2 regions of the Streptomyces decoyicus genome follow, and region 2 is predicted to be linked to the other one. Evidence: predicted binding sites of a transcription regulator. Region 2 holds the regulator's gene; the other holds the start of a gene.
What was found. Region 2 encodes HspR, which represses chaperone genes until heat shock. Its sites were predicted from a motif close to TTGAGNNNNNNNNNCTCAA; they were not measured.

Region 1 (18,270 bases), 1.6 Mb from region 2:
GCCGAAGAACGACTGGCCCAGGGCGACCGCACGCGCGTCGACCTCCAGCAGGACACGGCGCCGGTCACGGGTGTCGCGGACCCGCCGGATCAGGCCGAGCCGCTCCAGGCGGTCGATGAGTGCCGTGGTGCCGGCGGAGTTCAGGCCCAGCCGCTCACCGAGCCGGCCGGGGGTCGACTCGTCGCCGGCGCGGGCCGCGTCCAGCAGGCTGATCAGGGCCCGGAGGTCGGTGGGGTGCAGACCGTTGCGGCCCGCGAACTGCGCTCCCGCGAGGTCGAGTCGCAAGGTCACCTCACGCAGCAGATGGACCAGGTCCATCCCCTCCGGTGCGCCCGGTTCCTGCCGATCCGCCATGCGCCGTCGCCTCTCTCCATCCGGGCTCGTGGAGTTCTTTCCCGGACTCCCGCATTATTACCTCGCTGAGCGAGATACTTGACGAACGAGGCGAGTGGCCGCGCCTCGTTCGCCGCTCGTTCTCGTTCCGGAGGTGCACCATGACAGCAGACATCTCTCCGCACGCTCCCGGGTCCGGCCCCACCGCCGCCTTCCGTGACGCCTATGAGCAGGCCATGGCGCTGTGGCCGGTTCCGGTGGAACGGCTCGATCTGGCATCGGAGTTCGGCAGCACCCGGGTCACCGTCTGCGGTCCTGCCGACGCCCCGCCGCTGGTACTGCTGCACGGCGGAGGCACGACCTCGGCCATCTGGTACGCCCATGCCGCCGCGCTCGCCCGTACGCACCGGGTCCATGCCGTGGACCAGATCGGCGCGCCGGGGCTCAGCGTGCACGCCGGGCGTCCGCTGCGGCGGCCGGAGGATCTGTTCGCCTGGCTCGACGGCGTGCTCGACGGGCTCGGCCTGGAGTCGGCCACCCTGCTCGGGCACTCGTACGGCGGCTGGCTCGCGCTGAGTTACGCGGTGCATGCCGCCGGCGGGAGCGCCCGCTGCTCCGGACGGCGCCGGGTGAGGGTGGAGCGGCTGGTGCTGCTCGATCCGACCCAGTGTTTCGCCGGGTACCGGCCGTCGTACCTGCTGCGTGCGCTGCCGCTGTTCGTACGGCCCGGCGAGCGGAGCACCCGGCGGTTCCTGGCGTGGGAGACGCGGGGCACGCCGCCCGCACCGGAACTGGTGCGACTGATGGGCCTGGGCGCCGCCGAGTTCCGCGCCGCGAAAGTGATCACGGGGCCGCGCCCGGACGTCACGGGGACGGCGGGAGCGCCGGTACCGACGTTGGTGCTGCTGGCGGAGCACAGCCGGGCGCACGACCTGCGGCGGGTCGCCGCACGGGCCGCAGGGACGCCGGGCGTACGGACCGGGACCGTGCCGGGCGTCGGCCACCACTCCCTGCCGTACAGCCACCCCGACGAGCTCGGCCGCCAGGTGCTCGGCTTCCTGTGTCCCTGACCGGGGGCCTCCATGCGGCGGCGTCCGGCGGCCCGGTGGTCCGCTCCGCGCTCAGTCCGCTCCGGCTGCGCTCAGTCCCCGCCGGAGCCCTCCGCGATGGCGGCCGCGACCTCCGCCGTACGGGCCTCCTCCTCGGCCGCGAAGCGCTCCGCGTCGAGCTGTTCGGCGAGCTCCTCGTCCTGGGCCATCAGCAGATCGAGGTTCGAGTCGCCCATCTCGAAGACGCCCATGTCCACATAGGCGCGCTGGAGGCGCTCGCCCCACAGGCCGATGTCCTTCACACAGGGCACGATCCGGCTGAAGAGCAGCTTGCGGAAGAGGTGCAGGAATTCGGAGTTCTCGGTGAATTCGGCGGCTTCGTCGTGCGGTATGCCGAAGTTCTCCAGGACTTCCAGGCCGCGCAGGCGGTCGCGCATCAAATAGCAGCCCTCGATGACGAACTCCTCGCGTTCGCGCAGTTCGGCGTCGGTGAGCTGCTTGTAGTAGTCGCGCAGGGCCATGCGGCCGAAGGCGACATGGCGCGCCTCGTCCTGCATGACGTACGCGAGGATCTGCTTCGGCAGCGGCTTGGTGGTGGTGTCGCGGATCATGCCGAAGGCGGCCAGCGCCAGGCCCTCGATCAGCACCTGCATGCCGAGGTACGGCATGTCCCAGCGGGAATCCTTGAGAGTGTCGGAGAGCAGTGCCTGGAGATTGTCGTTGACCGGGTAGAGCATCCCGATCTTCTCCTGGAGGAAGCGGCTGTATATCTCGGCGTGCCGCGCCTCGTCCATGGTCTGGGTGGCGGAGTAGAACTTCGCGTCGAGGTCGGGGACGGCTTCGACGATCCGTGCCGCACAGACCATGGCGCCCTGTTCGCCGTGCAGAAACTGGCTGAACTGCCAGGAGGTGTAGTGCTGACGCAGTTCGCCGCGGTCCTTCTCGGTCATTTTGTCCCAGTACTTGGTGCCGTACAGGGACATGGACTCGTCGGGGGTGCCGAGCGGATCGTGAGGGTCGACCTCCTGGCCCCAGTCGATCCGCAGGGTGGCGTCCCACTGCTTGTCCTTGCCCTTCTGGTAGAGGGCCAGCAGCCGGTCGCGTCCGTCGTCGTAGTCCCAGCTGAAGCGTGCCGCACCGGACGCGGGCACCTTCCACACGCGGTCGCCTGGGTCCTGCACATAGAGATCTCGGATCGACACGGACGCCTCCTCGGCTCACCAAACGCCTTGTCATGGGCGGTCGTTGGCAGGCTCACACGCTTCTTACCGACGGGTCAATAAGTCGTGCACAGGGGATTGACGTCCTTGCTGACACGCAGTCTCATAAGAGATGACCGCGGGCAGGCCCTGACCCACTAGCGAGGTAGCCACAGCCATGACGAGCGCGCCCACCGCAATGACCGTGACGGACACCGAAGTCCTGCGGGACGCCCTCGGTCTGCTCAAGGACCGGGAACAGGTCGCCGAGCGGTTGCTCGACTCCTCCGCCAAGCACTCCTTCGACCCCGACACCGAACTCGACTGGGACGCGCCCCTCGAAGAGGGCAAGTGGTTCTGGCCGCCGGAGCTGGTCTCGCTCTACGACACCCCGCTGTGGAAGAAGATGTCGACGGAGCATCAGCAGGACCTCGCCCGCCACGAGGCCGCCTCGCTCGCCTCGCTGGGCATCTGGTTCGAGATCATCCTGATGCAGCTGCTCGTGCGGCACATCTACGACAAGCCGGTGACCAGCGCGCACGTCCGCTACGCCCTCACCGAGATAGCCGACGAGTGCCGGCACTCCAAGATGTTCGCGCGCATGATCCAGAAGGGCGGCGCACCGGCGTACCCGGTCTCCCGGCTCAACCACAACCTCGCCCGCGTCCTCAAGACCATCTCCACCACTCCGGGCTCGTTCGCCTGCACCCTGCTCGGCGAGGAGATCCTCGACTGGATGCAACGGCTGACGTTCCCCGACGAGCGGGTGCAGACCCTCGTGCGCGGGGTGACCCGTATCCACGTCGTCGAGGAGGCCCGGCATGTGCGCTACGCCCGCGAGGAGCTGCGGCGCCAGATGGTCACCGCGCCGCGCTGGGAGCAGGAGCTGACCCGTATCAGCTCCGGCGAAGCGGCCCGGGTCTTCTCCGTCGCCTTCGTCAATCCGGACGTCTACAGCAATGTGGGCCTGGCCAAGCGCGAGGCCGTCGCCCAGGTCAAGGCCAGCGGCCACCGCCGCGAGGTGATGCAGTCCGGCGCCCGGAAGCTGACCGATTTCCTGGACGAGATCGGCGTACTGCGCGGGATGGGCCGCAGGTTGTGGCGCAGCTCGGGACTGCTGGCCTGAAGCGGGCGGCATGAGCCCCGCAGGCCCCGAGCACCTGTACGAGGCGGAACCCGGGGCGGTTACGCTGCTGTTCATGAACGGCAGCGGCACCGCCCCAGCAGTACCCCGACCCGCCTACCGCAGGCTGAGCGTCGAGCAGCGCCGCAGCCAACTCCTCACCGCCGCGCTGAACCTGTTCGCCCAGCGCGCGCCCGAGGATGTCTCCCTGGACGATGTCGCCCTCGCCGCCGGGGTCTCGCGGCCGCTGGTCTACCGCTACTTCCCCGGCGGCAAGCAGCAGTTGTACGAGGCCGCGCTGCGCAGCGCGGCCGACATCCTGGAGCGCTGCTTCGCCGAGCCGGAGAGCGGTCCGCTCACCCGGCGGCTGTCGCGCGCACTGGACCGCTATCTGGCCTTCGTCGACGAGCACGACGCGGGGTTCAGCGCACTGCTCCAGGGCGGCAGCGTCGTGGAGACCACCCGTACGACCGCGATCGTGGACGAGGTGCGGCGCGCCGCGGCCGACCAGATCCTGCGGCATCTGGGCGAGCCCGAGCCGGGCCTGCGGCTGCGGATGACCGTCCGCATGTGGATCACCGCCGTCGAGGCCGCCTCGCTGATCTGGCTCGACGAGGACAAGCAGCCCGCCCTCGACGAACTGCGGGACTGGCTGGTCGACCACTTCGTCGCACTGCTGACCGCGACCGCGGCCACGGACCCGCAGACCGCGCGGGTGACCCGGGCGGCGCTGAAGCTGGAGACCGCCGACGGCCCGGCCGGCGAGCTGGCCCGCCGCATCCTGCCCGTCGTGAGCGACGCCGCGCATCTGCTGTGACCGGCCGCCCGGCCGTGGTGGTGTGACACTGAGGGCGTGAGAAGCGAGAACACCCTCTTCGTCGGCGGCCCGCTGGACGGCCGGGTACTGCCCGTACTGGTCGGCATGACCGGCCAGCCGCCGAAGACGTACGAGGTCCCGGTACCGCACGACGACGACCGGCCGCCGACGGTGCATGTCTACCGGCGCGTCCCCGGGCGGGTGGGACGCCTGGGCCTGCCGAGCGGCTGGAAGTACGAGTACGACCCCGCGGGCAAGACACCGGGCACCGGCCTCAAGTGGCCCTGGCGCAAGCCTAGTTGAGCCCACACTCGTCGAGCCCGGCACTCGTCGAGCCCGAGCCTCGTGGAACCGTCCGCGGCGGCAGCCCGAAAAGCCCACCCTCCCCGCCGAAGGCGGGGAGGACCGGACACGGCGGCGCACCCGACCACGTGGGGAGACAAGCCCCCGCCGCAGGCGGTTTTCAGCCCGTCAGAGAAGCCAGGTACGCGTTCGTCTTCTCCGGGTCGTAGAAGAAGTTCTCGAAGTCGGACGGGTCGTTGAAGCCGTTGGCGAAGCGGTCGGCGACGGGCTGCAGCTGGCCGGCCGCGCCGATGAGGTTCAGGATGTGCTCCGGCGGCGGCGCCAGCATCGCGTTCGTCCACTTGGTGACGTGCTGGGCGGTGTTCCAGTAGCGGTCGAAGGCGGTCTGCATCCAGTCCGCGTCGAAGGGCTGGTCACCGCGCTCGACGATGGAGGCCAGGTAGGAGGCGGCACACTTGGAGGCCGAGTTGGAGCCCTGGCCGGTGATCGGGTCGTTGGCGACCACGACATCGGCGACGCCGAGGACCAGACCGCCGGAGGGCAGCCGGCCGATGGGGTTGCGCACGGTGGGGGCGTAGCGGCCGGCCAGCGTGCCGTTGGCGTCGGTCAGTTCGACCTTGGTGGAGCGGGCGTACTCCCAGGGCAGGAACTTCTCCATCAGCTCCAGCGTCAGGGCGAGGTGCTCGTTGGGGTCCTTGACGCCCTGGAAGACGTCCAGCGGGCCGCCGGGGATGCCCTCCCAGAAGAGGATGTCGGCGCGGCCGGAGTTGGTGAGGGTCGGCATGACGAACAGCTCGCCGACACCGGGCACCAGGTTGCAGCGGACCGCATCGAACTCGGGGTGCTCGGGGCGCGGGCCCATGCCGTGGACGTAGGAGACGGCGAGCGCGCGCTGCGGAGCGTCGTACGGGGAACGGGAGGCGTCCCGGCCGAACATCGACACCAGCTCGCCCTTGCCGGCCGAGACCAGTGTCAGGTCGTAGCGGCTCGCGAAGAAGTCCAGGTCGGAGACGGCAACGCCGTGGATGACGAGCTGGCCGCCGCGCTGGGCGAAGGTCTCCATCCAGCCGGCCATCTTCACCCGCTGGTCGACGGACTGGGCGTAGCCGTCCAGCTTGCCGACCCAGTCGATGGCGCGCTGCGAGCCCTCGGGCGACTCGTGGCTGCCGGGGGCGGCGACCGAGACGCCGAGGCCCTCGATGCGCGGGGCCTGGTTCTCCCAGAAATTGATCTGGAGGTCGCGCTCGTGCTGGAGCGCGGTGTCGAACATGCACTGCGTCGACATGACCCGGCCGGCGCGGATCTCGTCCGCGGTGCGGTTGGACATGAGGGTGACGTCATAGCCCTGGGTCTGGAGGCCGAGGGCGAGCTGGAGACCGGACTGGCCGGCTCCCACGATGAGTATTTTCCGCATGGCGGCACTCTTCTCTGCTACTGCTGGTGTTCGGGGTGAAGTGGGGGGTGCGGGGCGGCCCCTGCGAGGGGGTGAGGGGGCGGCCCCTAGGGGCCGGGACCCCCGTACAGGGGCCGGTTACTCGGGCGTGGTCTCCAGGGCGTGGCCGACCAGCGCGAGCAGCGACTCGATCACCGTGGCCCGCTTCCGCGCGTCCATGATCACAACGGGCACGCGCGGCGGCACGGTCAGCGCGTCGCGCACATGCTCGACGGCGAAGGCCTCGGTGCCCTCGAAGTGGTTGACCGCGACGACGTACGGCAGCCCGCAGCTCTCGAAGTAGTCCAGTGCCGGGAAACAGTCCTCCAGGCGCCGGGTGTCGGCCATCACGATCGCGCCGATCGCACCGCGCACCAGGTCGTCCCACATGAACCAGAAGCGCTGCTGTCCGGGCGTGCCGAACAGGTACAGCACCAGCTCCTGGTCGAGGGTGATCCGCCCGAAGTCCATCGCGACCGTGGTCGTGGTCTTCTCCGGGGTGGCGGTCAGATCGTCCGTGTCCGCGCTGGCCTGTGTCATCACCGCCTCGGTCTGGAGCGGGGTGATCTCCGAGACCGATCCGACGAACGTGGTCTTGCCGACGCCGAAGCCGCCCGCCACCACGATCTTCGTGGCGATCGGCGCCCGCGAACGGTCGGTCTGCCAGCTCTGCAGCCCCGCGTCGGTGGCCGTGGCCACCGGGTCGGACGGGCTCACGGAACCGGGGGTCGCCGTCGGCCCGGCCGATATCGTGTCAGAGCCTGTGAAGTCCACTCAGCACCCTTTCGAGCAGCGCGCGGTCGGGCCGGCCGGAGCCGTGCCCGGTGCCGTAGACGCGAATCTTTCCCTGGTCGGCGAGGTCGCTGAGCAGTACGCGGACCACGCCCAGCGGCATCTTGAGGAGCGCGGAGATCTCCGCGACCGAGCGCATCCGGCGGCACAGCTCGACGATCGCGCGCATCTCCGGCATCACGCGGTCGCCCCAGCCGCCGGACGTCAGCTCACGCCGCTCCTCGGGCGCCTCCAGCGCGGCCACGAACGTCTCGACGAGCAGGACATGGCCGAAGCGGGTCCGGCCGCCGGTGAGCGAGTACGGCCGCACGCGCGAGGGTTTCCGGTCCCCGCCGCGTACCGGGAGTTTGCGGGTGCTGCTCATGCCGAAACCTCGCTTCGCCCGCCCTCGCACGCGCGCGACGCGCACCTCTCAAGGGCTCGCTCACTACGTTCGTTCACTGGGCGCTCTCCATCGACTTGCGCAATTCACTGCGGAGTTCGGGGGTGAGGACGTGGCCGGCCCGGCCGACGAACAGCGCCATGTGGTAGGCGATGACGCTCATATCGCAATCCGGAGTGGCATGCACCCCGAGCAGCGAACCGTCGCTGATCGACATGACGAACAGACTTCCCTCGTCCATCGTGATCATCGTCTGCTTGACCGCCCCGCCGTCCATCAGCTTCGCGGCACCGTTGGTGAGGCTGCCGAGCCCGGAGACGATGGTGGCCAGGTCGGCGCTGGAGCCGCGCGGACCGTCACTCCCGCCCGGCCGTGCCGCTTCTTCCGCCCGGTCCGGGTCGGAGGACAGCAGCAACAGGCCGTCGGAGGAGACCACCGCGACCGAGCGGATGCCGGGCACCTCTTCGACCAGGTTGGTCAGCAGCCAATGCAGATTTTGAGCCTGACTGCTCAGTCCTTGACCGTAAGCAGTGGGCGCTTGCGCCTTCAATCGCGTGCCTCCTCGACAACGTGGCTCTCTCCCGGGGCCCCCGCTCCGTCGGTGTCCGTCTGTGGGATGGTCAGCTCCGCTGTACGTTCCGCGATCTCGGCTTCGACCTCGCGCCGGCCGTCTCGCGCTCCCGACTGAAATCCGCCGAGCCTGCGCCGCAGCGCCTCGGCGTTGGCCGCACCCCTCTTGCGCGGAGCGGCCGGCGCCTCTTGCTGCGCCACGACCTTGGGGGTGCGCTTGGGCAGCCCCATGGAGGTCGTCCGCCGCTCCCCCGCGGACGGGGCGGCGGCGGTCTGTGGGTCGGCCGGTGCCTCGGCCGGGGACGCGGCAGCGGGTGCCGCGTCGGTGGGTGCCGCGCCCGTCCCGGCGCGCATGTGCTCGTCCGGGCCGATGGCGTACGGGTCGGACGAGGGCGCGCCGGCGGGCTCGGGGTCCGAAGCGGCATGCCGGCCGCTGCCGGCGGCCGCCGGGTCCGCGGCCGGGCGGATGTCGTCCTCGGTCCTGAGGTGCTCGCCGGTGCCACTGGTGGTGGCGGCGTAGGGGCCGGGCGACTGCGGGCCGTACGGGCTCGGTTCGGACCCGGAGTGCGTGGTGGGGCCGGCCGGCTGCGCGTCGCCCGGTGCCGGGACGCCGAGGCCGGCCGCGTCGATCGCGCGCTCCGCGGCGGCGACGAGCGGGTCGGCGGCGGCCGGGTCCGCGTCCGGGGTGCCGTCGGGTGCGGAACCCGGTGCGGCTCCGTGGCCGGCGGGCGGCGCGGCGGGCGCGGCGGCGTCCTGGGACGGGCCCTGGCCGGTCTCCTGGGCCGGGATCGCGGCGGGGGCGGGAGTGCCGCCCACCGCTGCCGGGTTGCTGCGGGCCGCCCGTGTCGGCAGTGCGTTGGAGTTCGCCTCGGCGACCGAGCCGGGCAGCACGGGGGTGTGCGCCACGTCCCGGGGCGCACCGGCCGGGGAGCCCGTCGGGGCGGGGCGGGTGGGCAGGATCGAGCCGGGCAGCACGATGACGGCAGTGACGCCGCCCTGCTTGGCGTCCCGCAGCTGGACCCGGACACCGTGCCGGGCGGCCAGCCGCACCACCACGTACAGACCCAGGCCCAGGGCCTCGTCGACGGTCTCGGAGGAGGAGGCGGCTTCGACGTCCGTCAGCCGCTCGTTGAGCTCGGCCATCCGCTCCGAGGTCATTCCTATGCCCTCGTCCTGGACCGAGAGCATGACCTCGCCGCTCTCCAGCAGCCAGCCGGACAGCTCGACATGGGCGTCCGGCGGCGAGAACGCGGTGGCGTTCTCCAGCAGTTCGGCGACCAGGTGGCTGATGTCGTCGGCGGCGAAACCGGCGACCTGGGAGTGCGGCGGCAGCGACTGGATGCGCACCCGCTCGTAGCGCTCGATCTCGCTGATCGCGGCGCGCATCACGTCCAGCAGCGGTACCGGGCCCTGGTGGTTGGTGCCGTACTGCTCCGCGCCCGCCAGGACGAGGAGGTTCTCGCTGTTGCGGCGCATCCGCGCGGCGAAGTGGTCCAGCTTGAAGAGGGTTTCCAGCCGCTCCGGGTCGTGCTCGCTCTCCTCCAGCGACTCGATGACCCCGAGCTGGCGCTCCACGAGGCCGAGGGTGCGCAGCGAGAGGTTGACGAACCGGCCGTGCACACCGGCGTGCAGGGCCGCCAGCCGCTCGGTGAGATCGGCGATCTCCTCCTGGAGCGCCTCGCCCTGCTCCTGGAGCACCTCGCGCTCGGCGACCAGCCGCTGCCGGCCGCCGACCAGCCGCTTGCGCTCGCCCTCCAGTTCGGCGGTGCGCCGCGCCAGCTCGCCGACCTGGGCGTGCAGCGCGTTGACGGACTGCACGGCGGTGGCGAATTCGTCGTTGCGGCCCTTGTAGGTGATGGGCTCCTCGTGCGCGGGGTCGGCGGCCAGCCGCCTGGCGCCGATCCGCAGCGCGGCGAGCGGCTGGGTCAGGGAGCGGGCGGCCCAGATGCCGGCGCCGACGGCCAGCAGCAGGCACAGCCCCTCCAGGCCGATGCGGATCTCCAGCTCGGTGACCTCGTCGTCGCGCAGCACGCCGAGGCGCTGGATGTCGGCGGTGGCCATGGCGGATTCGACGCCGCGGATCAGCGAGATGCGGCTGGTGAGGGTCTCCTCGACCCGCCGGCGGTTGAGCCGCAGATCGGTGGCGTCCAGACGGGGCTGGTCGGTCAGCCGGGTCAGATAGCGCTCGGCGGTGTTGACGTCCGCGCCGTTGACGGTACGGACATAACGGTCCCGGGCGCCCTGGCTCGCGGCCTGCTGGAAGTCCCCCAGCGCGCCCTGTTCGCGCAGATGGGAGACCTGGGCGAGGGCCGTCAGCCGGGGCTGACTGCCGCCCGCCTTGAGCCCGGCGAGCAGCAGGGCACGGGTGTCGGCGGCCTGTTCGACGGCGCGGCCGAGGGCGGGCAGCGCGCGGGTGTCGGCTCCGGAGGAGTCCGCGCGGGCGGGCAGTCCACGGGCGATGTCGTCGCCGATCGCACCGAGTGCCTGGAGGGCCTGGGTATAGGCGCTATGGATCTGCTCGGCCGATCCGGCCCCGGACAGCGCCTTTTGACGGGTTTGCGGGAGCGTGTCCAGCAGCTTGGCCGCGGCCTTGTACGCGGCGGTGCCGCCCGAGCCGTCCCGGGCCTCGGTGCGCAGCTCGTCGATCTGCCGGTCCACGCGGGCGCGCTGGGCCGTGGAGACCTTGGCGTCGTCGGCCCGCGCGGCGTTGGTGGCGGCGTTGCCCAGCCCCGCGGCCGTATGGCTGCCGCGTCCCGTGGCGACGTATGCGGTCATACCGTCGCGTTCGTCGGCGAGGGAGTGCGCCAGTGCGATGGCGCGGGCGTTCAGCTCGGCGAGGCCGACCAGTTGCTGGCTGTTGGTGGCGTTGTCGGCCGTGGCCATCAGCCCGGGGGCACCGGCGCCCAGCACGGCGGCGGCAACAACGGCCACCGCTCCGACGAGTCGGTTGCGCACCCGCGCGGGACGCCCTCCCGGGCGGTCCTCGCCGCCCTCCGTCCTGCCCGGTCCCTTACCAGGACCCGAGCCCGTGGTCGGTCCCGAGACCGAACCGGCCGGTGATCCCGGCTTCCTTGCGCCGCCTCGAAGCCGCATCTTCCGCACCGCTGCTCGCATTCCTGTCTCGCCTGTCCACGCCATCCGGCGTCGCGGACCCGGCTCGCTCTCCGCTCACGGGGCGGACCTGCGCGAAGACCGCAGCAGCACACACTTCCGCGAGGGGAAACAGCCCGGCTCTGCGCGTCACAACGAACGTCCTGGCCTCACCCCATGATCCGGGCAACGACCATTCCACCGGCGCCGCGCAGTGGCTCGGCAACACATGCCCGGCCACCTGAAGGAGTGAACATCAATCGGAGTTTGGCCATCAACTTCCGTGCGCCGATGTTTTCGGCCGCACCCTTGCGCAACCCCGAACGGGTTTGGAGATGCGGACCGCTCCTGGAAAGATGCGCGCCCGCATGCCGCCGGCCCCGCGGTCCTTACCTCCGGTACGCCGCCGCCCGGCCGCCCTCCGGCGCCGCCGCGACCGCCCGTCACCGGGGGCGGGAGCGGGGCCTCCGGCAGACTTACGGCCATGCGCATCGAACTCGCCACCGAGCCGGGCGACCCCCAACGCCCAAACGAGGACTACGCATCGGTCGCCCTGCCGGCCTCCGGCCAGGGCGGCGCTCTCGTCCTGCTGGACGGCGTGACCCCTCCCGAGGGGGACTACGGCTGCGTCCACCCGGTGCCGTGGTTCACCGCGCGGCTCGGGGGCGCAATGCTGGAACTGTCGGTTTCACACCGGGATATGACACTCCCTGAGGTTCTCGCCGCGGCCATCTCCCGGACGGCTGATATCCATCGGGCGACCTGTGACCTTTCTCACCCTCGCACTCCGCAGGCAACCGTGGTCGCCGCACGGTGGTCCGGGGACACGGTCGAACACCTCGTCCTGTCCGATTCGGTGCTCCTCCTGGAACGGCCGGACGGCTCGGTGCACCCGGTGCTCGACCCGCGGCTGGACGATATGCCCCCTGCGGTCCGGGAACGGCGCGCCGCCGTACGGGCGCTGCCGCGCGGCTCGGCGGAACGGGCCGCCGCGGTCCGGAAGTACGTCCGCGCGGTCGAGGCGCTGCGCAATGCGGAGGGCGGGTTCTTCACCGCGGCCGCCGACCCGGCGGTGGCCGCCCGTGCGGTGTCCGGCAGCACCCCGCGCTCCGGCCTGCGCTCCCTGACGGCGCTCAGTGACGGGGCGAGCCGCTGGGCGGAGGTCTTCCACGAGGGCTCCTGGGCCGACTGCGTGGCCCTGGTGGCCGCACAGGGCCCCCAGGCGCTGATCGACCGGGTGCGGGCGTCGGAGGCGGCGGACCCGGCGGGGACGGCGTATCCGCGCGGCAAGGCGCGGGATGACGCGGCGGTGATTTTTGTGGCTCCGTGACAATCACCGGCGGGCGGAGAAATTCTCCCGCCGCGACGGAACGGCACCACGGCGGCGCGGGTCCGGGGCCGGTACGGCGCCGGCCGCTGCGCCCTGCCGGGTGCCCCTACACCTCGTCCCCCTCCTGCTCCGCGTTCAGCCGGTGCAGCAGACGGGCCAGTTCGGCGACCTCGGCGCGGTCCCAGGAGGCGAGACGGCGGGCGTACTGGGCGCGGCGGCCGGTGCGAACGCGGGTGAAGCGCTCGCGGCCCTCGTCGGTGATGCGCACCAGGACCGCGCGGCCGTCCGCCGGGTCCGGCTCACGGGCGACGAGTCCGAGCTTCTCCAGGGCGTGCAGCTGACGGCTCATCGTGGCCTTGCCTACGCCGAAGAAGCCGGCGAGGTCGGTGGCCCGCTGGGTGCCGGCGTCGGCCAGCCGGACGAGGAGGCCGTATGCGGCGGGTTCCAGATCGGGATGCACCTCTCGTGCCAATTCGCCGGAAGAGGCACGGGCCCGGCGGAGAAATACCGCCAATTCGCGTTCCAGGGCGAGAAATACGTGGTCCACACCAATCGGTTCGCCGTCCGCCGTCGAACCGTCGGCTCCGGTGTCGTGCACGTCAGCGCCCATTCCCGCTTTCCCTCACCTGAAAGTTTCCGCCATCGGCGGCAGAAGCCGCAGCTCGGCCAGTATTTCGCAGGATTAGACCAACGGCAGCCCCGTGACCCTCTTTTGTCACGTCGTTCTACGCGCGTATCGTCATTTCTGGCATGGCCATACCAAGCGGCCCCCGGCTGTCAGCGGTTCCGCCGCGCGTCATGCACGTCGCACTTCCGTGTCCCCACGCCTGCGCCATGCCGTCAGCTCCTCCCCCCTCAGGTCATCCACCGAGATCTTCGGAGGCACGTATGTCCGTGCTCAGATCCGGCTCCCCCCACCGCCCCGCACGCTCCCTCGCGAGCGTGGCCGGGGTCCTTCTCGCGGTCCTCTCCCTCCTCCTCGGGCTGCCGGGCACCGCCGGCGCCGCGGCCAACCGGCACGCACCGGAGCCCACCCACCCCGGCCAGGACTGGGCCGGTTCCCAGATCGCCCGGCACGAAGGCACCGCGGCCGGCACCGCACCGCCGGCCTCCTCGCTCGCCGCGTCCGTCGAGGGCGTGGACGTCAGCAGCCACAACGGCAATGTGGCCTGGCCGACGCTCTGGAACAGCGGCGTCCGCTTCGCCTATGTGAAGGCGACGGAGTCCACCAGCTACACCAACCCCTACTTCGCGCAGCAGTACAACGGCTCGTACAACGCCGGGATGATCCGCGGCGCGTACCACTTCGCCACGCCCAACACCTCCAGCGGTGCCGCCCAGGCCACCTACTTCGTCAACCACGGCGGCGGCTGGTCGAAGGACGGCAGGACGCTGCCCGGCGCGCTCGACATGGAGTACAACCCCTACGGGGCGACCTGTTACGGGCTGAGCGCGGCCGGACTGGTCAACTGGATGAAGGACTGGTTCGCCACCTACAAGGCCCGTACCGGCCGCGATGCCGTCATCTACACCTCCACGAGCTGGTGGAAGCAGTGCACCGGCAACTCCGCCGCCTTCGGCTCCGTCAACCCGCTGTGGGTACCGCGCTACGGCTCCTCGGTCGGCGAGCTCCCGGCCGGCTGGGGCTTCCACACCATCTGGCAGTACACCTCGGCCGGCCCGACGGTCGGTGACCACAACCGCTTCAACGGCGCGCTGGACCGCCTCCGGGCACTCGCCAACGGCTAGCGCCCGCCTTCGAAGTCCCGTCTGCCACGCGGCGGCCGGCCCGGCCCTCTGCGGGAGCCGGACCGGCCGCCGTTGCCGTCACGCCGCGACCGGCACCTCGGGCGCGGCCCCGTTCGACGCCGGGGTCAGCGCCAGCTCCAGCACCTGGCGGACGTCCGCGACCGGGTGGACCTCCAGGGCTTCGAGGATCTCGGCCGGCACATCGTCCAGGTCCGGTTCATTGCGCTGGGGGATGACCACGGTGGTGATCCCCGCCCGGTGTGCCGCCAGCAGCTTCTGCTTCACGCCGCCGATCGGCAGCACCCGCCCGGTCAGCGAGACCTCGCCGGTCATCGCCACGTCCGGCCGGACCTGCCGGCCCGACAGCAGCGAGGCCAGTGCCGTCGTCATCGTCACGCCCGCGCTCGGCCCGTCCTTGGGGACCGCGCCCGCCGGTACGTGCAGATGCACACCGCGCTCCTTCAGGTCGGCGACCGGAAGCTCCAGTTCCGCGCCGTGGGAGCGCAGGAAGGACAGCGCGATGTGTGCGGACTCCTTCATGACGTCGCCGAGCTGGCCGGTCAGCTGGAGTCCGGACGCCCCGGTCTCCGGATCGGCGAGCGAGGCCTCCACGTAGAGCACATCGCCGCCGGCGCCGGTGACCGCGAGGCCGGTGACCACACCGGGCACGGCGGTGCGCCGCACGGCCGGGTCCTGCGCCGACTCGGGGGTGTGGTGCGGCCGCCCGATCAGCGGGCGCAGCTGCTCCGCACCGACCGTGAACGGCAGCTCCTGCTGCCCCAGTTCGTGCTGTGCGGCCACCTTGCGCAGCAGCCTGACGACCGCGCGCTCCAGATTCCGTACGCCCGCCTCGCGGGTGTACTCGCCCGCCAGCTTGCGCAGTGCGTCGTCCTCCAGAGTGACCTCGCCGGGCTCCAGACCGGCCCGCTCCAGCTGGCGCGGCAGCAGGTGGTCCCGGGCGATGACGACCTTCTCGTCCTCGGTGTAGCCGTCCAGCCGGACCAGCTCCATCCGGTCGAGCAGCGGCTCGGGGATGGCTTCGAGGACGTTGGCGGTGGCCAGGAAGACCACATCGCTGAGGTCGAGTTCGACCTCCAGGTAGTGGTCGCGGAAGGTGTGGTTCTGCGCCGGGTCCAGGACCTCCAGGAGGGCGGCTGCCGGGTCGCCCCGGAAGTCGGAGCCCACCTTGTCGATCTCGTCGAGCAGCACCACCGGGTTCATCGACCCGGCTTCCTTGATGGCACGTACGATCCGGCCCGGCAGCGCGCCGACATACGTCCGGCGGTGGCCGCGGATCTCCGCCTCGTCCCGGACGCCGCCGAGCGCGACCCGGACGAACTTGCGTCCCATGGCCCGTGCGACGGACTCACCGAGCGAGGTCTTGCCGACACCGGGCGGCCCGACGAGCGCCAGTACGGCGCCTCCGCGGCGGCCGCCGACCAGGCCGAGCCCGCGCTCGGCCCGCCGCTTGCGGACGGCCAGGTATTCGGTGATCCGCTCCTTGACGTCCTCCAGGCCGGAGTGGTCGGCGTCCAGGATCTCCTTGGCGCCGGCGATGTCGTAGGCGTCCTCGGTCCGTTCGTTCCACGGCAGTTCCAGGACGGTGTCCAGCCAGGTGCGGATCCAGGACCCCTCGGGGTTCTGGTCACTGGACCGCTCCAGCTTGTCGACCTCCTTGAGGGCGGCCTTGCGGACGTCCTCGGGCAGATCGGCGGCCTCGACCCGGGCGCGGTAGTCGTCGCCCTCGTCCTCCGGGTCGCCGTTGAGCCCGGCGAGTTCCTTGCGGACCGCCTCCAGCTGCCGCCGCAGCAGGAACTCCCGCTGCTGCTTGTCGACGCCTTCCTGGACGTCCTTGGCGATGGATTCGGCGACATCCTGCTCGGCGAGGTGCTCGCGCAGCGCCTCGGTGGCGGCCTTCAGCCGGGCGACCGGATCGACGGTCTCCAGCAGCTGGACCTTCTGTTCGGTGGTCAGGAACGGCGAGTAGCCGGAGTTGTCGGCCAGCGTCGGCACGTCCTCGATCTGCTGGACGCGGTCGACGACCTGCCAGGCACCCCGCTTGCGCAGCCAGCTGGTGGCCAGCGCCTTGTACTCCGTGACGAGTTCGGCCACCGCGCCGGGCAGCGGGTCGGGGACGGTCTCCTCGACGGTCGTGCCCTCCACCCAGAGGGCGGCTCCGGGCCCGGTCGTGCCGGAACCGATCCGTACCCGGCCCAGGCCCCGGATCAGCGCCCCGGGGTCGCCGTCGGACAGCCGCCCGACCTGCTCGATCCGCCCGAGCGTGCCGATGCCGGCGTACGTCCCGTCGACGCGGGGAACGAGCAGCACCCGCGGCTTGTTACCCGAGGTGGCGGCGGCCTGCGCGGCCTCCACCGCTGCCCGCACGTCCGTGTCGGACAGGTCCAGGGGCACCACCATGCCGGGGAGCACGACCTCGTCATCGAGGGGCAGCACGGGCAGAGTGAGCGATGTGGACGTCGAAGCCATGATCTCCCCTTCGGCAAACAAGTTGAGCTTTACCCACTCAATGCAGCCGGGCCGGAAGATGTTCCCCCGCGTGCGTTCGCTGTCAGCGATCGGCTGTCAGCGATCGAAGGCGGCGCGCTACCAGTGGGCGGGCCGGGACAGGGCCGCCGGCAGCCTGGTGCCGGCGTCGCCCTTGGCCGCGTTGAGCTGTGACTGGGTGAGGAAGAGGGCGCCGGTGAGGTCGGCGCCGCCCAGGTCCGCGTCCCGCAGATCGGCACCGATCAGGTCCGCCGTGCGCAGGTCGGCACCCGTGAGGCCGGCGGCGATGAGGTAGGCCCCGCGGAGGTTGGCGCCCCGGAGGTCGGCGCCCTTGAGGCGGGCCCCCATGAGATCGGCGCCCCGCCGCTCCTTCTTGCGGCCCGGCACCTTGGCCCGTACGAGTTCGCTGGTGCGCAGCAGCAGGGCGTTGACCTCGCCCCGGTGGGCCGGGACGTCGAGCTCCGTGAGCTCCTGGGCGCTGCCGCGGGTGAATTGCTCGGTCTTCTCCAGCGCGGTGCGCAGGTCGGCGTGTACCGGGCGGGCCGCCGGCAGGGTCAGCGCCTCGGCCAGGTACCAGAGGAGTTCGTGCAGCTGCCGCATGACGGGGAAGACGTCGAACATCTGCCGGGCGGTACCCGGGGCCTGCCGCCAGTCCTGTCCGCCGAAGGTGACCTGGGAGACCTTCTGGCCGGCGCCGAAGCAGTCGAAGACGGTGCAGCCGGAGAAGCCCCGCGTGCGGAGGCCGCTGTGGATGCCGCAGCGGAAGTCCGTTTGAAGGTTCGGGCAGGGGCGCCCCGCGTCCTTGTCGATCGCGAAGTCCGCCGAGGCGGCGAACGGCAGCGCGACACAGCAGAGCCCGAAACAGCTCCCGCAGTCGGACTGGAGCCCGAGATCGACGGTGTCCGGAATCGATTGCTTGCGGTCTGGGGACAAGATGCGTGCACTCCTGCGGCCGGCGAGCACCGCGCCAGGGCGTGACGTGTGGATCGGCCCGGATCAGCCGCGGGCCCGGGGTGATCCGAAAGACGCGCCCTGGACCGCGCTCGGAACGAGCCCCCATTCTCCCAGGCCGCGGAGGCCCACCCTCCCTGGCCGGATTCGCTCGCTGCGGGAGGGCATCGGGCCGTCGGACGCCGGGAGTTGTCAGTGCCCGCCCCTAGCCTCGGGACCATGAGCATGATCGGAGAGTACGCACGTGTCACTCCTGCCGAACTCGACCGTGCCCTCGGGGACCCCGAGTGGGCGCTGGCGCTGGTCGGCGGGCGGATGGAGACGGAAGCCGCCGAGTGCCCGCAGCCCGCGCTGGCGCGCTGCCTGGACATCGACAAGGCCTGGGACGCCCTCGGATTCCTGCTGCGCAGGGCGTCCTTCCCGGTGGACATCGTCCATGGCGAGGAGGCCGTCCCGGATGCCGACGACTGGGGCTACGGTCCGCCCCGCTACCTCACCCCGGAGCAGGTGCGGGCCGCCGCCGGGGCGCTGGCGGAGATATCCGGTGACCGCCTGACGGCGGGCGTCGGCCCGGAGGACCTCGCCAAGGCGGAGGTGTACCCGACGATCGTCTGGGAGCGGGGCGAGCCCCTGGACTATGTGAGC
Region 2 (13,364 bases):
CATCCACCCGTACGGTGTCCCCGTCACGCACCTCGCCCGCCAGGATGGCGCGGGCCAGCTGGTCGCCGATGGCGGTCTGGACCAGGCGGCGCAGCGGCCGGGCGCCGTACGACATGTCCGGGGCCGGAGCATCGATGACCGGCTCCTGGCCGAGCCAGGCGAGCCAGGTCAGGGCACGGTCGGTGACGTCCAGCCGGAGCCGGCGGTCGCCGAGGCGGCGCTGGAGGTGGTCCAGCTGGATCCGGGCGATCCGCTGGAGCTGGTCCGTGCCGAGCGGGTGGAAGACCACCACGTCGTCGAGCCGGTTGAGGAACTCGGGACGGAAGGACGCGCGGACGGTCTCCAGTACCTTCTCCCGCTTCTGGTCCTCCTTGAGCAGCGGGTCCATGAGGAAGTTGGAGCCGAGGTTAGAGGTCAGGATGAGGATGGTGTTGCGGAAATCGACCGTTCGGCCCTGGCCGTCCGTGAGCCGGCCGTCGTCGAGGACCTGGAGCAGGATGTCGAAGACGTCGTGGTGGGCCTTCTCGACCTCGTCCAGCAGGATGACGGAGTACGGGCGGCGGCGGACCGCCTCCGTCAGCTGGCCGCCCTCCTCGTAGCCGACATAGCCGGGCGGCGCGCCGACCAGCCGCGCGACGCTGTGCTTCTCGCCGTACTCCGACATGTCGATACGGACCATCGCCCGCTCGTCGTCGAAGAGGAAGTCCGCGAGCGCCTTGGCCAGCTCGGTCTTGCCGACACCGGTCGGGCCGAGGAAGAGGAAGGAGCCGGTGGGGCGGTCCGGGTCGGCGATGCCGGCGCGGGTGCGGCGCACGGCGTCGGAGACCGACCGGACGGCCTCGGTCTGGCCGATCAGCCGCTTGCCGAGCTCCTCCTCCATCCGCAGGAGCTTCTGGGTCTCGCCCTCCAGCAGACGGCCGGCCGGGATGCCGGTCCAGGCGCCGACCACATCCGCGATGTCGTCGGGACCGACCTCCTCCTTGACCATGGACTCCTTGGACGCCTCCTGCTCGGCCTCGGCGGCGGCCGCCTCCTCCAGCGCCTGCTCCACGGCCGGGATCTCGCCGTAGAGCAGCTTGGAGGCGGTGTCGAAGTCGCCGTCTCGCTGGGCACGCTCGGCCTGGCCGCGCAGCTCGTCGAGCTTCTCCTTGAGCGCACCGACCCGGTTGAGGCTCTCCTTCTCCTTCTCCCAGCGGGCGGTCAGACCGCGCAGCTCCTCCTCCTTGTCGGCGAGGTCCTTGCGCAGCTTCTCCAGCCGCTGGAGCGAGCCGGCGTCGGTCTCGTTGCGCAGCGCCAGCTCCTCCATCTTGAGCCGGTCCACGGCGCGCTGGAGCTCGTCGATCTCCACGGGGGAGGAGTCGATCTCCATACGGAGGCGGGAGGCGGCCTCGTCGACCAGGTCGATGGCCTTGTCGGGCAGGAAACGGGAGGTGATGTAGCGGTCGGAGAGGGAGGCGGCGGCGACCAGCGCGGAGTCCGCGATCTGCACCTTGTGGTGGGCCTCGTAGCGGCCCTTGAGCCCGCGCAGGATCGCCACCGTGTCCTCGACGGTCGGCTCGGCGACCAGCACCTGCTGGAAGCGCCGCTCCAGCGCCGGGTCCTTCTCGATCCGCTCGCGGTACTCGTCCAGCGTCGTCGCGCCGACCATCCGCAGCTCACCGCGGGCCAGCATCGGCTTGAGCATGTTGCCGGCGTCCATCGAGGAGTCGCCGCCGGCGCCCGCGCCCACGACGGTGTGCAGCTCGTCGATGAACGTGATGATCTGGCCCTCGCTGGACTTGATCTCCGCCAGGACGGTCTTCAGCCGCTCCTCGAACTCACCGCGGTACTTGGCTCCCGCGACCATCGCCCCCAGGTCGAGCGCGACCAGCCGCTTGTTGCGCAGCGACTCGGGCACATCGCCCTTGACGATCCGCTGCGCCAGCCCCTCGACGACGGCGGTCTTGCCGACACCCGGCTCACCGATCAGCACCGGGTTGTTCTTCGTACGGCGGGAGAGCACCTGCACCACGCGCCGGATCTCGTGGTCCCGGCCGATGACCGGGTCGAGCTTGCCCTCGCGGGCGGCCGCCGTGAAGTCCGTACCGAACTTCTCCAGGGCCTTGTACGTGCCTTCCGGGTCGGCATTGGTCACCCGCTGCCCGCCGCGGGTCGCCTCGAAGGCGGCCAGCAGCTTCTTGGCGCTCGCCCCCTGGTCGGCCAGCAGCTCGCCGGTGCGGCCGCCCTTGGCGGCGATACCGATGAGGAGGTGCTCGGTGGAGACATAGGCGTCGCCGAGCTCCTTGGCTCGCTGAGTGGCGTCCGCGATGGCGGAGAGCAGATCGCGGTCCGGCTGCGGCGGCGCGACCGTCGAGCCCTGCACGCTGGGCAGCCCGGCGAGCTGCCGCTCGGCGCCGTTGCGCAGCACGGCGGCGTCCGCCTCGACGGCGGACAGCAGGTCCATGATGTTCTCGTTGTCCTGCCCGGCCAGCAGCGCGAGCAGGAGATGCGCGGACGTCATGTCCGCATGTCCGGCGGTGACCGCCCGCTCGTTGGCGGCGCTCAGCGCCTCCCGGCTCTTGTTGGTCAGCTCGGCGTCCACGTCCTCGCGATCCTCCTCGACTCGTCCTCAACAGCCTCTACGCCCAGTCTGGGCCCCGTCGGCGCGCCCGCGCGGCACATCCTGCTCGTGCCAACGTGCGATAAGTTGAGTCTATTCCACTCAAGGTTGATTGGAGCCCCCCACAAAGGACTCCTCCTCTCCCACGCGGCGGGCCAGCCCGCGGACCATGTGATCCCCGACGCCACCATCGCCCCGCGCGCACTGCGTCTCTTCCGCGGCGCCCCTCCCTGGATGCCCAGCGACGGCGTTGCCATGGTCGTCGAGGTGACGTCGAGCAAGCCCCACAAGGACCGTGTCGCCAAGCGCCATGGCTACGCCCGCTCCGGCATTCCGCTCCATCTCCTGGTCGACCGCGACAAGTCAACGGTCCCACTGTTCAGCGAGCCGGAGGGCGAGGACTACCTCAACACCCACATCGCCCCCTTCGGCAAACCCCTCCCCCTCCCCGCCCCCTTCTCCTTCGATCTGGAAACCGCCGACTTCCTCTGAACCCCGGGCCCGGAACTACCCTTGCCCCCATGGCCCATGACCTCAGTGCCCTCAGCCCGGAGTACCTCGCCTTCTGGGGCGAGTATCTGATGCCGACGCTCACCACGCTGCGTACGGACGGGACGCCGCACGTCGTCCCGGTAGGCGTCACCTACGACGCCGGGCAGCGCATCGCGCGGATCATCACCCGCAAGGACAGCGCCAAGGTCAAGAACATCCTCGCCGCCGGGGCGGACGGCGCCACCGTCGCCGTGTGCCAGGTCGACAAGGGGCGCTGGGCGACCCTGGAGGGCATCGCGCGGGTGCGTACGGACACCGAGTCGGTGGCCGACGCGGTGAGCCGGTATGCCGAGCGCTACGGCCGGACGCCGACGCCCAACCCCGATCGCATCATGATCGAGATCGCGGTGACCAGGGCGATGGGGCGGGCCTGAGAGCCTGCCCACCGCCTCCCCGTCCCGCCGGCCACACCGGCTCCCTGGCCGAAAACGGCCCCTTCCGCTCCGCCGTGAGCCGTCCACCTGGTACTCAGGAGCGACGGGAACCGAACAGCTCCGTGCAAGGACGGACGGCATCGGGCCTGCCCCAGGCAAAAGACGGCAGCTGGAGGCCGCATGGCGTCGGCATTGCGCATCGTGACGACCGTTCCGCGCCGTCCGCCCCCCACCCGACCGCGCCCGCACGCCGAGCTCTGCCCGCGCTGCGGCGGCCAACTGGCCGTCAACCAGGACGGCTGGAAGATCTGCCACGCCTGCGGTTACGCTTCGCCGCCCGGTACAGCCCCTCCTCCACGGGCCACCCACGGGGGTATCGTCGCCCCCACAGTCGCCACGCCCCGGAGGGCACGATGAACTCGGTCCGAGTGACGGCGATCGCCTGCCTGATGCCGCTGTCCGAGCTGGACGAGGATCCGTTCCTGGTCGATGACCGCAGCCAGCACGACATGTGCAAACAGTGGGCGGCAGCCCGTGACTACCGCCTGACCTGCCGGCTCAGCCTGCACCACCTGCGCGCCGACCACAGCGCGCTGTGGCGCGATGTCGAAGAGGGCCTGGTCGATGTGTTCGTGACGCCCAACCGCCGGGCCCTGGAGAACGCCATCGACGGCACCGCCGAGTTCACCGCACGGTGCGCCGCGGCCGGGGTGCGCCTGGAGACCGCCGACCTCGACGAGCCGGTCTACACGCTGGCGATGAAGTCACATGTGCACCGGCGGCTGTCGATGCCGACGGCGGGGTACAGCGGCTGCTGAGCGGTGGGGGCGGGGCGCGGACGGTACGCAGGCGGAAGCCCGCGGACTGAGGCCGCAGGAAGACAGCCGCAGGAGGACACCGGAAGACGCGCGGGGCAGGGAACAGGCGCAGAGACGCGACAAGGGCCGGGTTTCCCCGGCCCTTTGCCACGTCATGCGCCGGGTGCTCGCGCCCCGGGACGGCCGTTCACTCCGGCCGCTTGGGCCGCCACACCACCAGCGCACTGCCCTGCTGCACATCCTGATACGGCACCAGATCGCGCCGGTAGGAAGCGTGCACCGCCGCCTCCCGCTGCTGCATCGCGCTGGCCGCGCCCTCCAGGGCGCCCTGGAGCTCGATGACCCGCTGCTGAAGGGCCGCGACCTGGTTCTCCAGCTCGATGATGCGCTTGATGCCGGCGAGGTTGATGCCCTCGTCCTGGGACAACTGCTGCACCGTACGGAGCAGTTCGATGTCCCGGGCCGAATAGCGGCGGCCCCGCCCGGCCGTGCGGTCGGGCGAGACCAGCCCGAGCCGGTCGTACTGACGAAGGGTCTGCGGATGCAGGCCGGAGAGCTGAGCCGCGACGGAGATGACGTACACCGGCGACTCATCGGTCAGTTGATAGGGGTTACGACGCTGCCCGCCCCGGCTGTCCATCTCAAGCTCCCTTCGCGGCCTGGAACAGCTCTGCCCGCGGGTCCGGGCCCGCGGTCGCCTCGCGATAGGACTCCAGCGACTCCCTCGCCTTGTCGCTGAGGTCGCTGGGGACCAGCACCTCTATGGTGACCAGCAGATCACCGCGGGTGCCGTCCTTGCGGGTGGCACCCTTGCCCCGGGCCCGCATGGTGCGCCCGTTGGGGGTGCCGGCCGGCAGCTTCAGCGTCACCGGCGGACCGCCCAGGGTCGGTACCTTCACCTCGCCGCCGAGGGCGGCTTCCGGGAAGGTGACCGGCACCGTGACGGTGAGGTTGTCGCCCTTGCGGCCGAAGACCGGGTGGGCGTCGACATGCACGACCACATACAGATCGCCGGCCGGACCGCCCTGCTCGCCCGGGGCGCCCTTGCCGCGCAGCCGGATGCGCTGCCCGTCGGAGACGCCCGCGGGGATACGGACCTGCATCGTGCGGGCGCTGGTGGCGCGACCGCTGCCCTTGCAGACCTCACAGGGGTCCTGGGCGATCAGGCCCCGGCCCTTGCAGTCGGCGCACGGGTCGGTCAGCGAGAAGCCGCCGCCCGCGCCCCGGCTGACCTGGCCGGTGCCGACACAGGTCGGGCAGACCCGGGGCGTACCGTTTTTGTCGCCGGTGCCCGAACACGCCTTGCACGGCGCCTGGCTGGACATCCGCAGCGGGACCGTGGCCCCGTCCACCGCCTCGGTGAAGCTGAGCGTCACCTCGGACTCGATGTCCTGGCCGCGGCGCGCGTGGGTACGCGTACCGGCGCCGCCGCGGTTGAACAGACCGCCGAAGACGTCCCCGAGGCCCCCGCCGAAGCCGCCGCCCCCGCCACCCTGACCGGGCGCGCCTCCGAAGAGGTCGCCCAGGTCGAAGTTGAAGGAGCCGCCACCGCCGGCGGGACCCGGCCGGTAGCCGCCGTTGCCGAACAGCGTGCGCGCCTCGTCGTACTCCTTGCGGCGCTTGCTGTCCCCCAGGATGTCGTTCGCCTCGGAGATCTCCTTGAAGCGCTCCTCGGCCTTGGCGTCGCCCTTGTTGGCATCCGGGTGGAACTCGCGGGCGAGCTTCCGGTACGCCTTCTTGATCTCCGCTTCGGTGGCGTCCTTCGGGACGCCGAGGACCTTGTAATAGTCCTTCTCGACGAAGTCCTTGGTGCTCATCCCCGACGTCCCTCCTCCCGCGCGGATTTTCTGTTTGCCCTCACGTCAGCCCTCGTCCGGGCCACCGCTCTCCTCGTCCGAAGCCTTCACGTCCTCGTCGGAGGTGGACTTGGCGCCCTGCGCGCCCGGCTGCGGCTCGGCGACGGCGACCCGCGCGGGGCGGATCGTTCGCTCACCGATGCGATACCCGGGCTGCAGGATCGCCACGCACGTCGTCTCGGTGACATCCGGTGCGTACGAATGCATCAGCGCCTCGTGGATCGTCGGGTCGAAGGGCTCGCCCTCCTTGCCGAACTGCTGGAGACCCAGCTTGGCGACCACGGTCTCCAGCGATTCGGCCACCGACTTGAAGCCGCCGACCAGTTCGCCGTGTTCACGCGCACGGCCGACGTCGTCGAGCGTGGGAAGGAGCTCGGACAGGAGATTCGCCGCGGCGATCTCCTTGACCGTGACCCGGTCCCGCTCCACCCGACGGCGGTAGTTCTGGTACTCCGCCTGGAGCCGCTGGAGGTCCGCCGTGCGCTCGTTGAGCGCGGTGCGTACCTGGTCCAGCTGCGCCTGGAGCGCTATGTCCGTTACGTCCCCGGCCGGGGCCGAGCCCGCCTTGTCGGCGGACTCGGCCTGCGCCGCGTCTTCGGGAGCGGCGTCGGAAGGGACGTCGGGCTTCTCGTCGAAGCCCGGGGTCTCCTCCGTCACGCGGCACCATCCTTCTTCGGCTTCTCGTCGTCGACGATCTCGGCGTCCACGACGTCATCGGCGGCGTCCTGGGCCTGCTCACCGGCAGCGGCGCCCTCGGCACCGCCGGCGGCCTGCGCGCCCTGGGCGTCGGCGTACATGGCCTGACCCAGCTTCTGGGAGACGGCCGCGACCTTCTCGGTGGCGGTGCGGATCTCGGCCGTGTCCTCGCCCTTGAGCTTTTCCTTCAGCTCGGTGAGGGCTTCCTCGACCTCGGTCTTGACCTCGCCCGGGACCTTCTCCTCGTTGTCCTTGAGGAACTTCTCGGTCTGGTAGACGAGCTGCTCGCCCTGGTTACGGGCCTCGGCGGCCTCGCGGCGGGCGTGGTCCTCGTCCGCGTACTTCTCGGCCTCCTGGCGCATCCGGTCGACCTCGTCCTTCGGCAGCGAGGAGCCGCCGGTGACGGTCATCTTCTGCTCCTTGCCCGTGCCCAGGTCCTTCGCGGTCACGTGCATGATGCCGTTGGCGTCGATGTCGAAGGAGACCTCGATCTGCGGGACCCCGCGCGGGGCCGGCGGCAGACCGGTCAGCTCGAACATCCCGAGCTTCTTGTTGTACGCCGCGATCTCGCGCTCGCCCTGGTAGACCTGGATCTGCACGGACGGCTGGTTGTCCTCGGCCGTCGTGAAGATCTCGGAGCGCTTGGTCGGGATCGTGGTGTTGCGCTCGATGAGCTTGGTCATGATGCCGCCCTTGGTCTCGATACCGAGGGACAGCGGGGTGACGTCCAGCAGGAGGACGTCCTTGACCTCACCCTTGAGCACACCGGCCTGGAGGGTGGCGCCGATGGCGACGACCTCGTCCGGGTTGACGCCCTTGTTGGCGTCCTTGCCGCCGGTCAGCTCCTTGACGAGCTCGGCGACGGCGGGCATACGGGTGGAGCCGCCGACCAGGACCACGTGGTCGATCTCGGACAGGTTGATACCCGCGTCCTTGATCACGTTGTGGAACGGGGTCTTGCAGCGGTCCAGGAGGTCCGAGGTGAGCTGCTGGAACTGCGAGCGCGTGAGCTTCTCGTCCAGGTGCAGCGGGCCCTCGGCGGAGGCGGTGATGTAGGGAAGGTTGATCGTCGTCTCCGTGGAGGACGACAGCTCGATCTTCGCCTTCTCAGCGGCCTCGCGCAGGCGCTGGAGCGCCATCTTGTCCTTGGCGAGGTCCACGCCGTGGCCGTTCTGGAACTGCTTGACCAGGTAGTCGACGACGCGCTGGTCCCAGTCGTCACCACCGAGGTGGTTGTCACCGTTGGTGGCCTTCACCTCGACGACGCCGTCACCGATCTCCAGCAGCGAGACGTCGAAGGTGCCGCCACCGAGGTCGAAGACCAGAATGGTCTGGTCGTCCTTCTCCAGGCCGTAGGCCAGGGCGGCCGCGGTGGGCTCGTTGACGATCCGCAGGACGTTGAGGCCCGCGATCTCACCGGCCTCCTTGGTGGCCTGGCGCTCGGAGTCGTTGAAGTAGGCCGGAACGGTGATGACCGCGTCGACGACCTTCTCGCCCAGATACGCCTCGGCGTCGCGCTTGAGCTTCTGCAGGATGAAGGCGCTCATCTGCTGCGGGTTGAAGCCCTTGCCGTCGATGTCGATCTTCCAGTCGGTGCCCATGTGGCGCTTGACCGACCGGATGGTCCTGTCGACGTTGGTGACCGCCTGGCGCTTGGCGACCTCGCCGACCAGCACCTCGCCGTTCTTGGCGAAGGCGACAACGGACGGCGTGGTCCTGGCGCCCTCGGCGTTGGTGATGACGGTGGGCTCACCGCCTTCGAGAACACTGACGACGGAGTTCGTCGTGCCCAGGTCGATGCCGACCGCACGTGCCATTTCAATTCCTCCAGCTGACTTGAGTGGAACAGGCTCAACAGTGCAGCACCGAAGAAATCCTGTCAACAGACCTGAGTCGAGTGCGCTCAAGTTTTATATCGCCCTTACCGTCACCAGGGTTCCATCCCAGGACGCGGAGGCCGCACAGAGGGTTGCCTTCGCGACGCAGATCACCGGCCGGGCGGCTTCATGGGGCGGAGGAGAATGGGTAACCTCAGCGGCAGACCCAAAAAGTTACCGCTTAGTAGTTCCCACCGTTTTCCGCTCTCGCAGGTACGAGGAGCCTCCCATGCAACTCGCCGCGATCATCGTGTCGCTGGTGCTCATCGCGGTCGCCGTGGCGCTGTTCGGCCGCGCCCTCCTGCAGATCTACCGCCAGATGCGGCTGGGCCAGCCGGTGCCCGCAGGCACCCGGACCGACGCTCCCGCCCAACGGACCGTCACGGTGGCCAAGGAGTTCCTCGGCCACACTCGCATGAACCGCTGGGGCGTCGTCGGCGTGGCGCACTGGTTCGTGGCGGTGGGCTTCCTCACCCTGCTGCTGACGATCGTCAACGCCATCGGCCAGCTCTTCCAGGCCGACTGGCTGATCCCGGTCATCGGCGACTGGCTGCCGTGGGAGATGTTCGTCGAGGCGATGGGCACGATGACGACCGTGGGCATCATCGCCCTGATCGTCATCCGGCAGCTGAACCGTCCCGGCGGCGCGGGCCGCAAGTCCCGCTTCGCGGGGTCCAACACCGGCCAGGCGTACTTCGTCGAGACCGTCATCCTCATCGTCGGCATCTGCATCGTGACGCTGCACGCCCTGGAGGGCGCCCAGCACGGCGTCGACCACTACGAGCCCGCGTACTTCGTCTCGTACCCCCTGGTCGTGGCCTTCAAGGGCATGAGCCTGGGCACCGTGCAGAACCTGACCTACCTCTTCGCGGGCATCAAGATCGCGACGTCCTTCATCTGGATGATCACGGTCTCGCTGAAGACCGACATGGGTGTGGCCTGGCACCGCTTCCTCGCCTTCCCCAACATCTGGTTCAAGCGCGAGGCGGACGGCGACGTCGCCCTCGGCGCCCTTCAGCCGATGACCACCCAGGGCAAGCCGATCGACTTCGAGGACCCGGGCGAGGACGACCAGTTCGGCGTCTCCCAGATCGAGCACTTCTCCTGGAAGGGCCTGCTCGACTTCTCCACCTGCACCGAGTGCGGCCGCTGCCAGTCGCAGTGCCCCGCCTGGAACACCGGCAAGCCGCTCTCCCCGAAGCTCCTGATCATGGCGCTGCGCGACCACGCGCACGCCAAGGCGCCGTACCTGCTCGCGGGCGGCGGCAAGGACGAAGAGGGCAACGAGAAGGCGAGCGCCGAGCAGCTCGCCGACGTCCCCGCGTCCGCGCTGGCCGAGGCCGAGCGCCCGCTGATCGGCACCCTCGAAGAGAACGGCGTCATCGACCCGGACGTCCTGTGGTCCTGCACCACCTGCGGCGCCTGTGTCGAGCAGTGCCCGGTCGACATCGAGCACATCGACCACATCGTCGACATGCGCCGCTACCAGGTCATGATCGAGTCCTCGTTCCCGTCCGAGGCGGGCACGATGCTCAAGAACCTGGAGAAGAAGGGCAACCCCTGGGGCCTGGCCAAGAAGCAGCGCCTGGCCTGGACCAAGGAGGTCGACTTCGAGGTTCCGGTCGTCGGCCAGGACGTCGAGGACCTCACCGAGGTCGAGTACCTCTACTGGGTCGGCTGCGCCGGCGCCCTGGAGGACCGCGCCAAGAAGACCACCAAGGCCTTCGCCGAGCTGCTGCACATCGCGGGCGTGAAGTTCGCGATCATGGGCGGCGACGAGAAGTGCACCGGTGACTCGCCGCGCCGTCTGGGCAACGAGTTCCTCTTCCAGCAGCTCGGCGCCGAGAACGTCGCCACGCTGAACGCCGCATTCGGTGAGTCCCTCAACGAGGAGGGCGGGGTGGACGAGTCGACCAAGAAGCCGAAGTCGTCGAAGAAGATCGTCGCGACCTGCCCGCACTGCTTCAACACGATCGCGAACGAGTACCCCCAGCTGGGCGGCGAGTACGAGGTCATCCACCACACCCAGCTGCTCCAGCACCTGGTGGACGAGGGCAAGCTCACCCCCGTCACCCCGGTCGAGGGTCTGATCACCTACCACGACCCCTGCTACCTGGGCCGCCACAACAAGGTCTACACCCCGCCGCGCGAGATCATCGCCAAGGTGCCGGGCCTGCGGAACGAGGAGATGCACCGCCACAAGGAGCGCGGCTTCTGCTGTGGCGCCGGCGGTGCCCGCATGTGGATGGAAGAGCGCATCGGCAAGCGCATCAACAACGAGCGCGTCGACGAGGCACTGTCGCTGAACCCCGACATCGTGTCGACGGCCTGCCCCTTCTGCCTGGTCATGCTGACCGACTCGGTCAACGGCAAGAAGAACGACGGCAAGGCGAAGGAATCCGTCCAGGTCGTCGACGTGGCCCAGCTGCTGCTGGACTCCGTCAAGACCCCCGCCGACCCGGCGGCCGACGAGGAGTCCGAGGACGCGCCGGAGCCGGAGCCGGTGAAGTAACGGCGCGGACAAGCGCGTTGGCCGAGGGCCGGTCCCTGTTCCGTACGGGGGCCGGCCCTCGGTATGCCGGGCCGCGGGTGCGGGCGGCATGGCGGGGCGGCGGGCCCCGGGGAGCATCGGGGGCCGCGGAGGACGAGACGACAACAGCGGCACGGGTGGGGTGGGCGGTATGCACAGACGGATCGTCACGACAGCGGGGCTCGGACTGGTCGCCCTTCTCAGCTCCTGCGGTCTGCTCTCCCCCTCCGGCGACGCCCACCGCGCCGCCCCGCACCGCACCTCGTCACTCCCTGCCGCGCGCCCCGTCCCCGTCGGCCAAGGCAGCAAGGCCGCCGGTGACTTCAACGGCGACGGCCACCCCGATCTGGTCCTCGACAGCCTGCTCGCCCGCGGCCATGACGACGACCCGGGCATCGGCATCGTCTACGGCTCCGCACACGGACTCGCCCCGGCCACCCGGGAGTTGCTCACCCCGGCCCGGAACGCCGCCCCCACCCGGACGGCCGTCCCCGCCGCCTTCGACGCCGAGACCGTCTGCGACCTCGACCGGGACGGCTTCAGCGACCTCGTCGTCACCACCGACCCGCCCTACGACGGCGTGGGCCGCCCGCCCGTCCCCGTACAGCTCCTCTTCGGCTCGCCGCGGGGCCTCGGCTCCGCCCGCGCCGTCAAGCTCCGCATCCCCGACCGGGCGCGCTTCGGCAACGAGTGGCCCGACCAGCCGGTCTGCGGTGACTTCGACGGCGATGGCGCGCCCGACCTGGCCGTCACCGCCTCCGGCCCCCGGATCAGCTATCTGCGGGGCCCGTTCACCCGCACCGGCGCTCCCGAGGCGGCCGGCGCCCCCCTCGGCATCCCCGGAACCGCCCTGGCCGCCACCGCGCCCCTCGCGCCCTCGTCCGACATCGACCACGACGGCGCCGACGACCTCCTCGTACGCTCCGCCGACCCCGGCCGCCGCGCCCGCAGCCGCCTCGCCCTCGGCGGCCCCCGGGGCCCGCTCCGCGCCGGCCCGGCCGTCTACCCGCCCGGCTACGCCACGGCCTTCGGCCGCTTCGCCGGGCCCGGCCGGGGGGTGACGTCCGTCACCGCCGACACCGACGGTCTGCTGTCCGTCGGCGGCCGCCCCGGCCGGATCCGTACGGGCACGGGCCAGGTCCCCACCCTCGCGGCCGGCGATGTGCACCACGACGGCCACCCGGATCTCGTCCTCGGCGGCACCCGCCCGGCCCTGCTGGGCGGCACCGCGCACGGGCTGTCCGCCACCCCCCGCCGCCTCCCCGTGCCCCGTCTCCCCGGCGCCGGCCGCCCGCACTCCACGGTTCTCGCCCTCGCCGACTTCGACGGTGACCGCCGGGCCGATCTCGTCCTCCTCACCCGGCGCGGCCGCACCCACGACCGGGTGACGGTCCTCACCGGCGGCCCCTCGGGCCTCGCCGCGCACCCCGCCCTCTCCTTCACCACGGCTGACTTTGCGGCTCCCTGACCGCTCTCGCCGCGGATTGTGGTGCGTGGCTAATACAGTTGCCCGGCGCCGGACGCGCGCCGAACATGACGCCATGGACACAGACACGGGCAGGGACACGGCCGACGGTCCGGGCGCCATGGCACGCCCCACCCCACCGGGGACGCCGCCCACCTTGCCCGTCACGACCCGGCTCGCCCTCCCCATCGACGCCCCCGCGATCGCCGCCGTCCACCAGGCGTCACGGCAGGCCACCATGCCCTACCTGCCGCCCCAGCGCCGTACCCACGAAGAGGTCACCCGCTGGATCCGGGAGATCGTGCTGCCGCAGTGCCACACCGTCGTCGCCACCCGCGGCCCCGAGCTCCTCGGCTACGCGGCCGTACAGGGCGACCTGCTCGACCAGCTCTACCTCCGGCCGGACGTCCGGCGCGCCGGCATCGGCACCCTCCTCCTCGCCGAGGCGCGGCGGCACCGCCCCGACGGCCTGTCCCTGCACGTCTTCCAACTCAACGCCGACGCACGGGCGTTCTACGCCCACCACGGCTTCCGGGTGGTGGCCATCCACGACGGCCGCGCCAACATGGAGAACCTGCCGGAGCTCACCCTCCGCTG

Region 1: the regulator HspR is predicted to act here: its motif matches at 16,679-16,697, upstream of lon (endopeptidase La).

What each region holds. Positions count from the first base shown of each region.
Region 1 is NZ_CP082301.1:5,666,473-5,684,742, reverse strand. It holds gene K7C20_RS25185 (MarR family winged helix-turn-helix transcriptional regulator) at 1-354, opposite strand, end outside; gene K7C20_RS25180 (alpha/beta fold hydrolase) at 495-1,403, shown strand; gene K7C20_RS25175 (ferritin-like domain-containing protein) at 1,475-2,584, opposite strand; gene K7C20_RS25170 (AurF N-oxygenase family protein) at 2,760-3,707, shown strand; gene K7C20_RS25165 (TetR/AcrR family transcriptional regulator) at 3,781-4,521, shown strand; gene K7C20_RS25160 (hypothetical protein) at 4,558-4,824, shown strand; gene K7C20_RS25155 (styrene monooxygenase/indole monooxygenase family protein) at 4,985-6,238, opposite strand; gene K7C20_RS25150 (GTP-binding protein) at 6,356-6,973, opposite strand; gene K7C20_RS25145 (DUF742 domain-containing protein) at 7,011-7,412, opposite strand; gene K7C20_RS25140 (roadblock/LC7 domain-containing protein) at 7,486-7,980, opposite strand; gene K7C20_RS25135 (sensor histidine kinase) at 7,977-10,955, opposite strand; gene K7C20_RS25130 (hypothetical protein) at 11,575-12,420, shown strand; gene K7C20_RS25125 (MarR family winged helix-turn-helix transcriptional regulator) at 12,527-13,030, opposite strand; gene K7C20_RS25120 (lysozyme) at 13,309-14,169, shown strand; gene lon (endopeptidase La) at 14,248-16,656, opposite strand; gene K7C20_RS25110 (pentapeptide repeat-containing protein) at 16,774-17,607, opposite strand; gene K7C20_RS25105 (YfbM family protein) at 17,851-18,270, shown strand, end outside.
Region 2 is NZ_CP082301.1:4,095,701-4,109,064, forward strand. It holds gene clpB (ATP-dependent chaperone ClpB) at 1-2,581, opposite strand, end outside; gene K7C20_RS17920 (Uma2 family endonuclease) at 2,708-3,091, shown strand; gene K7C20_RS17925 (pyridoxamine 5'-phosphate oxidase family protein) at 3,121-3,525, shown strand; gene K7C20_RS17930 (hypothetical protein) at 3,939-4,343, shown strand; gene K7C20_RS17935 (heat shock protein transcriptional repressor HspR) at 4,531-4,983, opposite strand; gene dnaJ (molecular chaperone DnaJ) at 4,985-6,160, opposite strand; gene grpE (nucleotide exchange factor GrpE) at 6,206-6,856, opposite strand; gene dnaK (molecular chaperone DnaK) at 6,853-8,712, opposite strand; gene K7C20_RS17955 ((Fe-S)-binding protein) at 9,002-11,284, shown strand; gene K7C20_RS17960 (FG-GAP repeat domain-containing protein) at 11,454-12,770, shown strand; gene K7C20_RS17965 (GNAT family N-acetyltransferase) at 12,844-13,364, shown strand, end outside.